Regions from separate parts of the Pseudoalteromonas sp. APC 3495 genome, predicted to be linked through region 4. Evidence: predicted binding sites of a transcription regulator. Region 4 holds the regulator's gene; each other region holds the start of a gene.
What was found. The regulator sigma-54, encoded in region 4, starts transcription at its own class of promoters, with help from an activator protein. The targets are predictions, from matches to a motif close to GTTGGCACGNNNNTNGNNT.

Region 1: QL984_RS09290 (TorF family putative porin) is a predicted target of sigma-54. The motif match lies at 1,087-1,105, and genes of this name have one in related genera.
Region 2: QL984_RS02375 (BON domain-containing protein) is a predicted target of sigma-54. The motif match lies at 900-918, and genes of this name have one in related genera.
Region 3: fliS (flagellar export chaperone FliS) is a predicted target of sigma-54. The motif match lies at 1,279-1,297, and genes of this name have one in related genera.

The regions. Positions count from the first base shown of each region.
Region 1 covers NZ_JASDDA010000018.1:11,877-14,086, forward strand. The annotation lists gene QL984_RS09285 (hypothetical protein) at 1-834, shown strand, start outside; gene QL984_RS09290 (TorF family putative porin) at 1,207-1,884, shown strand; gene QL984_RS09295 (YIP1 family protein) at 2,079-2,210, shown strand, end outside.
Region 2 covers NZ_JASDDA010000004.1:9,558-11,767, forward strand. The annotation lists gene srmB (ATP-dependent RNA helicase SrmB) at 1-752, shown strand, start outside; gene QL984_RS02375 (BON domain-containing protein) at 991-1,311, shown strand; gene QL984_RS02380 (mechanosensitive ion channel family protein) at 2,060-2,210, opposite strand, start outside.
Region 3 covers NZ_JASDDA010000017.1:25,991-28,200, reverse strand. The annotation lists gene QL984_RS08970 (sigma-54-dependent Fis family transcriptional regulator) at 1-970, opposite strand, end outside; gene fliS (flagellar export chaperone FliS) at 1,336-1,731, shown strand; gene QL984_RS08960 (hypothetical protein) at 1,731-2,054, shown strand.
Region 4 covers NZ_JASDDA010000009.1:34,537-36,746, forward strand. The annotation lists gene QL984_RS05570 (RNA polymerase factor sigma-54) at 166-1,665, shown strand; gene hpf (ribosome hibernation promoting factor) at 1,692-1,979, shown strand; gene ptsN (PTS IIA-like nitrogen regulatory protein PtsN) at 1,984-2,210, shown strand, end outside.

The DNA of each region.
Region 1 (2,210 bases), on a different contig from region 4:
GAACTGGTGGCACTTGATGAGCAATTACGTTTAACTGCTTATATCTCAGGCCTGCGTGAAAAGCCGTTAAAAGATATGATCCCTGAAGACTTACTCGCTTTTAGCGGTAAGCATATGGCATCACTCGATCCGAGTACTTATAACTTTGATGTAGAATGGTTTGCCTCTACCAAAAGCGCCAAAGGTTTTCACCTGATGCTGGCTGATTTGCCAGGTGCATTCGACGATGCACTCAGCAACATTCCACTTGAGGGTGATGTAGCGCTAGGTAATTACCAACAATTTGTAATTGCTTATTTGAGTGCATTTAATGGTAGTGATGAAAAACCAACTCTGGCGCCTGCCACCCGTTTATTAGCAATGCGCCGCCCTGATGTATTTACACCGATTAGTAACAGTCGCTTAGATGCACTTTGCTCCGCACTTGGTATCACCAAATTAAATAACCGTGACTTTGAGCGTTACTGGCAAGATGTAGTACAAAGCATTCACGCTATGTCATGGTTTAAAATGGCCAATGCAGGTAATGAACTAGAAACTCAGTTAGTGGATATAAAAGCGCTAATACCTTGCTTTTTTTATTATGCAGATACGAATACTGCAGATAACTCTAACTACATTAAGCTACTAAATAAACCTACACGTAGCACTTCGAGCAGCAGTAAAGCGCCACGCCGAGGTAAAGAATCTGCTGAGATTTTAGTGGATCGCGCTCTTGCTGCTGATGATATCCCAGAACATATTCGTGCTAAACGTGACTCTATTATTAGCGAAGTACAAAAAGGCCGTAGTGTAAACGAAACAATTACACTTATGCGTACCATTTTTGGTTAAAACGTATATCAAACGCAATTAGCTTTAATAAACTAGCTTAACGTTAGGGTCTGTAGACCTTTCAAGGTTAAATTTTCAAAGGTCAATAGATCCTAATATAGATAGCCTGGTAGCGCTCTAATGGTGCAGCCAGGCTTTTTTTTGCACCAGCAGTGTGTTCTTTCCTTACATACTTTTCACTAAGCGTCTTTGCGCATAACTTCAACACCTTGTTTTATAATATAAAATTTATTTTTTATTAAATAAATGGAAGCTGGCACATACAGTGCAATTCCCCCTGCAGTAACGTAATAATACGCCGCCGTTCAAAAGGTTGTAGTCGTTTATAATAAAAAACCTTGGCGTGCAAAATCATACAATGGGAAATGAAACATGCTAAAACTACAAAAAACAATACTCATCGGTGCATTGGCATTAACAGGAATGACATCAACTACTGCATTTGCCGAAGTAACAGCCAATGCAGCCGCTACTTCTAACTACTTATGGCGCGGACAAGAGCAAACTGGGGGCGATGCAGCTGTATCTGGCGGTATTGATTACGCTAATGAATCTGGATTTTATGCAGGTACGTGGGCGTCAAATGCGTCTTGGGCCGATGAAATGACCTACGAACTAGACTTATACGCCGGTTTTGGCGGCGCTATTAATGAAAACGTAAGTTATGACGTAGGTTATATTTATTACGCTTACCCAGATGCGGCATCAGGTGCCGATGCAGATTTTTCAGAAGTTTACGGTAGCATTAGTGTGCAAGGTTTTACATTTGGTGCAGCCGTACTTGCAACATCTGCTGCCAGTGGTGATGGTACTGATTTTGGTGATTCACTGTATTTAAACGCCGATTACAGCTTCGCTGTTGGTAGCAATGGCACTGAAATGGCGCTACACATAGGGCATTACTCAGGCGATTTCATCGGTGATGACAATATTATTGATTATGGTGTATCAGTGTCTAAAGATGGTTTTACCTTTGGCCTATCTGATAACGACATGGACGGCTCAGATGTTAAAGCTTATGTAGCCTACGCTGTCGACTTTAGCCTATAAAAAGAATGTGTTACTTGCTGCAACACTAAGGGCCGAAAGGCCCTTTCTCGTTTTAAATAACTTAACTAGATCTAATCACGCCACACCTTGTTAACAAACCGTTACAATTAATAAATCAACTTACCTCGCTTTTACCTTAGTATATGACTGATAACTATATAGTTCACTATTGAGAAAATCATAAAGGAATAATCATGAAGTCATCTAACGCGCTATCTGCTTGTATCGACATTTTTATCAGCCCAAGCAAGGCTTTTAATGGGCTAAAAGAAGCTAAAGGCTGGTCTTGGCTTGCTTTTGCACTTCTCGCTCTAACCCTTGCAGCC
Region 2 (2,210 bases), on a different contig from region 4:
TGCTCGACATGGGTTTTCGTAAAGAAATGCTGCGCATTTGTGATGAAGCTAAAAACCGTCGTCAGTGCTTTTTATTCTCAGCTACTCTTGAAGGTGACAGCGTAGAATTATTTGCAGAGCGTATTTTAAACGACCCGGCTCTGCTTGAAGCCGAATCATCACGCAAAGAAAAAGCTAAAATACATCAATGGGTTCATTTAGCCGACGACTACCGCCATAAACTTGAGCTATTAGTTAACACCTTAAACGGCCCTGATGTTAGTAAAGCGATTGTGTTTGTAAAAACTCGTGAGCGCCTTGAAACCCTTATTGGTGAACTAACCAATAACGGCGTTAAAGCTGCGTGGCTACGTGGTGAAATGCCACAAGATAAACGCATGAAAGCGATGGAAAATTTCCACAGTGGCAAAACCCGCATTTTAGTCGCGACCGATGTAGCCGCGCGTGGTATTGATGTAGCTGATATAAGCCACGTAATTAACTTTGATATGCCTCGCACTGCAGATGTTTACGTACACCGTATTGGCCGTACAGGCCGCGCGGGTAAAAAAGGCATAGCGATTTCACTCATTGAAGCGCACGATATTGGAATCCTTTACAAAGTAGAACGTTACATAGAACAGAAGCTAAAACGCCGTGTATTTAAAGGATTAGAGCCAAAGCATAAAGAAGCCAAGCCACCAGTCAAAAAGCGTAAAGATCCAGTAAAAATGAAAGCGAAGAAAAAAGCCAAAGCTAAAAAGAAAAAATAGCTTTAGCTTTAATACATTTGATTGAGCCGACGTTTGTCGGCTTTTTTGTGGCTTAAAAACAGTGAGTAAGCAATTCAGAGTAATATGTAAAAACTACTTAGCTGAATAACCACTTAATAAAATATCCAATTATTTCAAATGGTTAATTTTGGAATGAAACTTGTAACCCAAGCTAGTGTATGAGTATTAAAACGCCGAGTATCGGCGCTGCTTTTTCAAAAACACTAAGGATATAGTTATGAGTCGCATTAAATTTACTATCGGTTTTATTTCGTTTTGTTGTTTATTTTTATTAGTCTCTGCTTTTAAAGTTAGTGCAGCAACGCATTTAGCAGTAGTAAGTAGTGTGGCCACACAACCTAATTTACAACAATCTATTACTCATGAGTTACGTACTAATCCAAATTTAGAATTAGAAAATTTGAACGTACAGGTCGAAAATGGCGACGTTGAACTTAATGGCAAAGCTAATAACGGTTTTGAACGTGCTCTTGCACAAAAATTTTTAGAAAATATGGATGGAGTTAAAGTAATTCGCAACAAAATTAGTGTTATTTAATACAACTTTTTCTTAACTAATACACTTAACTTATCCCTCAGCGCTGCTTGCTTCTCCAACACAAGCGGCGCTTTTTATGGCCTTCACAATATAAATTCAATACAGACATAATCCCAATCCAGTTTAAATAGCTTGATTAAAAGCCTTTTTGTTTACGCACCAATCGCGACGCTCATTGCAGCTACTTATACCATTGAATCCTTTATTACTCACAGACACTTACTATATAGGGCTTGCATCAAGCTTGAGCACAAATTCGATTAATTAAGTAATCTATTTTGAGATGAGAAACCTTATCGATATAGTTTTATAATTGAGATGCTTTTAAGGCAGTTAGCGCAAGGCTTTAATTACTTCAGATTATCAATTGGGTCTGTTGTTCTTTCAAGGTTGAATTTGCAGTAGTCTGTTTGGTATTTAGCCAAGGGTTCTGCCCAGGGACATTTACTCTTTGTTGGCTACATGGATGGTGGTAAGGAGCGTGAGCTGGACGCGGAAGCTTTGCTCGGTTTTTACTTATTATTACATGGATGTAAGCCAGTAGAATAACGCAGGAGCAGTTATCGAGCCCACTAGGCAACAAACCTCGCGTCGCGATTAAATAGCTCTTAGTTTGAACTAATTTTAATCCGCAAAGGTCAACAGACCCTTATATTATTTATTATAAAAAGCGCGTTTTACTTTGTAAAAACGCGCTGATAGTCAGTAACTATTTCCCAATGCTTTTACCTTCGGGGTTTTAAATTATTTACTCACCTTGGCTTGCATCAGTATTATTGTCACCCTCTTTATTTGCTGACTGCTGACTTATTTTATCGCTTATCATGGCATCGAGTTTTTCACCGCCCTTAATACCAAAATCCAACGTACGAATAGGAAACGGAATACTAATATCAGCG
Region 3 (2,210 bases), on a different contig from region 4:
TACCACTTTGCTCATTTACACGGCGCATAAGCTCTTTAAGTAGTAAAGGAATGTCTTCTGCGCGTTGAGCAAGAGATGGGCTCTCAATAGGAAAAACATTTAAACGATAGTATAAATCTTCTCGGAACGAGCCTTTTTCTATCATGTTTTCAAGATCACGGTGGGTTGCAGCAATAACACGCACATCAGCCTGAATCGCTTTGGTACCACCAACACGCTCATAACTACGCTCTTGAAGCACTCGCAGTAACTTAACTTGCATTTGCAGTGGCATATCCCCTATTTCATCTAAAAATAGCGTACCACCTTGCGCTAACTCAAAACGGCCTTTTCGTGCTGAAATAGCCCCGGTAAACGCGCCTTTTTCATGGCCAAATAGTTCACTTTCTAATAGCTCAGCAGGAATAGCGCCACAGTTTACCGGTACAAAGGGGCCTTTATTACGTTTAGAAAGCAAATGTACGTTACGGGCAACGACTTCTTTACCTGTGCCCGACTCACCTAAAATAAGTACGTTAGCATCGGTTTTAGCAACCTGCGTAATTAAAAAGCGTAAATCTTTTACCGCTTTGGTTTCACCAACAAGACCATCAAAGGTGCTTTTCTCTTTATTATTTTTATGTTCATGCGGCAACATGCGCTGATATTGCTGACAGTCGTGTAACAGCTGTGTGGTTATTTCATGAGTAAATGGCTCACATATCAACCCCACAACATTAGCCAAACTCAACAAAGGTTTAAGCGTTTCACCAATGAGTAAAAAAGGAAATGTTGGGTATCGTTTAATTAAACTTTCGTGATCTAAAGACTGCAAAGCACCTAACACCACAATACATTCTTTGTTTTGATAGTGGCTACATGCCTGTTCAAAGTCAGCTTCTGTTTGCAACTGTACAGCCTCACCAATAAAAGTAAGCGATGCGTATAATCCAATAGAGCGATTGTTATTATTATCTAAAATTAAGATCATCTTTAGCGAGCCATTTATTTCACTAATTTGTTTTATTAATCAAATTGTAAGCCAGTTGGGTTTGGATGCAAGCAATAGCGGCGATTTTTTGACATTAACGCCAAAAAACAGACACCCGCCACGCAAAGCTAATACTTTATAACTAATAACTCTTTAACTATTTATAACGGCATACCGACTTAGGATGAATTATCTAACACGTTTTGCCACTGATGATGATGCGACTCTACACAGAAGAAACTCATAAAAAGTGCTATTATTACTTAAAGGTGTGACTGTTTTTGCCGATAAGTAATAGTCAAACTTATGTTGGAACTAAACTTGCTTAATGTTCTACACAGTAATTAAAATTTGAGGAATTACCCATGGCTCATGCATCAATCAATAAATACCGTCAAATAACAGTTAGCAGCGTTAAAGAGATGACTCCCTACGACCAAGTTAAACTCGTGTTTGTAAATATTGTTGGCAAGCTCTCTGCTGCAAAAGGATTTATTGAACGTAAAGAGTTAGAAAAAAAAGGCAACGCAATCTCTGATTGTATTGTGCTACTTGGTGCGTTGCAGCAAGTGTTAAATTTTGAAGACAATAATGAAGTATCAACTAACTTAGACTCTTTGTACGATTACTGCCAGCGTTGCTTATTAACTGCAAACCTTGAAAACAACATTGATAAAATTGATGAAGTAATTACCTTAATTAAAGAGATTAAGTCAGGCTGGGAAGCAATTCCATTCGAACAAAGAGAACCACAACTGTAATGACTTTAAAGCAGGTTACGAGCTCACAAATTACTGATAGTAAGACCAGAGACTACTGCAATGAGCTGGTTAGTTTGATTACTGACTCTCAGGATTGGGATATTGAGCAAGCACTGAATATTCATAGCCGGTTAGACAGTTACATGAATGAATCTTTAAAGCATAACGACGGTTTTTATTCTGAATCTGAGCTTGAGTTTTTAATCGCATTTGTGGCACAGCTTTCAACACTATTTGATAGCGAAAAACAAAAGCTAGCGATAGAAATTATAAAGAAACAAAAAAGCAAAGGCGCGGTGAATAAGTATAAATCTAATATTTAAAAATATTATTTACTTTAGCTCCCCCCTATTTTATTCCCCTTTACAGAGTGATTAAGCAGATTTTTCACTCTGTATTTTTATTTCCTCAAACCTCACTATAAAACAACACAGTTAGTTACTAACAATCGAACAAACATAAAAAAACCTGACTCATAA
Region 4 (2,210 bases):
ATGGATGTAGGTAAGGAGCGTGAGCAGGACGCGGAAGCTTTGCTCGGTTTTGACTTAGCCCACTAGGTTACAAACCTCGCGCCGCAATTAAACCGCCCCTAGTTTGAACAAATTTTAATCCGTAAAGGTCAACAGACCGTAATTTAAAAGGATTGTTAGAGATAAATGAGGCAATCATTACAGCTGCGCATGGGCCAGCAACTTACAATGACTCCACAGTTGCAACAAGCAATTCGCTTATTGCAACTCAGTACATTGGATCTCCAGCAAGAAATTCAAGAAGCGCTCGATAGCAACCCCTTGCTTGAAGTTGAAGAACACGATTACAGCGAAGACACTGCAGGTAAAAACGAACAAAAAGCCGATAACGATGACTTAACGCTAAGTGCCTCAGCTGACGATAAACCTAGCGAGGATGAGCAAGATAGCGGCGAAGCAATGACCAAAGACACCATTAGCGATGATATGGCTATGGATGTTACTTGGGATGAATATATGAGCGCTGCGCCTGCCTCTTCATCGGGCCCAATGCCAGAAGATGAATCTATTTATCAAGGCTCTTCGACTGAAACGCTGCATGAGTATTTAATGTGGCAACTTCAACTGACGCCGTTTAGTCCTACCGATGAAGCGATAGCTATTGCAATTGTAGAAGCTGTGGACGACTCAGGGATTCTAACCCTTAGCTGTGAAGAAATATTAGAAAGCTTTAACCAAGAAAACGACGGCGAAGATGAAGTTGAACTTGACGAAATAGAAGCGGTACTAAAGCGTATTCAACTATTTGATCCAGTGGGAATAGCCGCGCGTAGTTTACAAGAGTGCTTGTGTATTCAGCTAAATCAATTTGATAAAGACACACCTTTTTTAAACGAAACAAAAATGATCTTAACCGATCATATTGATTTACTTGCTGCACGTGACTATCGCACGTTGATGAAAAAAACAAAGCTTAAAGAAGATGAGCTTAAAGAAATCATGACGTTGATTCATACGCTCAGCCCAAAACCGGCAGACACTATTGTTAGAGAAGAGTCTGAATACGTTATTCCTGATGTGTCGGTTAAAAAAGTTAAAGGTCGTTGGGTAGTTGAATTAAACCCAGATAGCATGCCTAAGATCAGAGTAAATAGCCAATATGCAGCTATGTCGCGTACGGTTAAATCAAGTGGTGATAGCCAGTTTATTCGCTCGCACTTACAAGAGGCTAAATGGTTTATAAAAAGCTTAGAAAGTAGAAATGACACGCTACTTAAAGTAACCAACTGTATTGTGCAACAGCAACAGGCCTTTTTTGAACACGGTCCTGAGGCTATGAAGCCTATGGTGCTTAACGATGTGGCTGAAATGGTGGAAATGCACGAGTCGACTATATCGCGTGTTACTACGCAAAAATACATGCATACACCACGTGGCATTTTTGAGCTTAAATATTTCTTTTCAAGCCATGTAAGTACTGAAAATGGTGGCGAATGTTCATCAACAGCAATACGTGCATTAATTAAAAAATTAATCGCTGCAGAAAACTCAGCTAAACCATTGAGTGATAGTAAAATTGCAGATATATTGGCAGAGCAAGGAATTAAAGTAGCGAGGAGAACCATTGCAAAATATCGCGAATCTCTAGCTATTCCCCCGTCTAATCAACGTAAAAGTTTGATTTAAGGCGTACAACAAAGAGGAAAATGTTTATGCAACTGAATTTAACTGGTCGCCATGTAGATATTACCGACTCGCTTAGAGACTACGTAAATAGTAAATTTTCGAAGTTACAGAGGCACACTGATCACATAACGAATGTGCACGTTATTCTCGATGTAGAAAAACTAAACCAAAAAGCTGAAGCAACCGTTCATGTTAGTGGCGCTGAGATTTTTGCCTCTACTGAGCATCAAGATATGTATGCCGCTATAGACTCGCTCATTGACAAGCTAGATCGTCAAGTAATTAAACACAAAGAGAAACTTGCTCGACACTAACACTATGAAACTAAGCTCACTTATCTGTCAGGACTGCAGTAAAGCTGCGGTCCTTTTTAATAGTAAAAAAAGAATTTTAGAATTTATCAGTGAATTGGCTCACAATAAGCTGCCCTATTTAACACAACAAGATATTCTTAATGCATTAACTGCAAGAGAAAAGCTTGGAAGTACAGGCATTGGCCGAGGCATTGCTATTCCACATGGTCGCATGAGTGGAGCTCAAGAGCC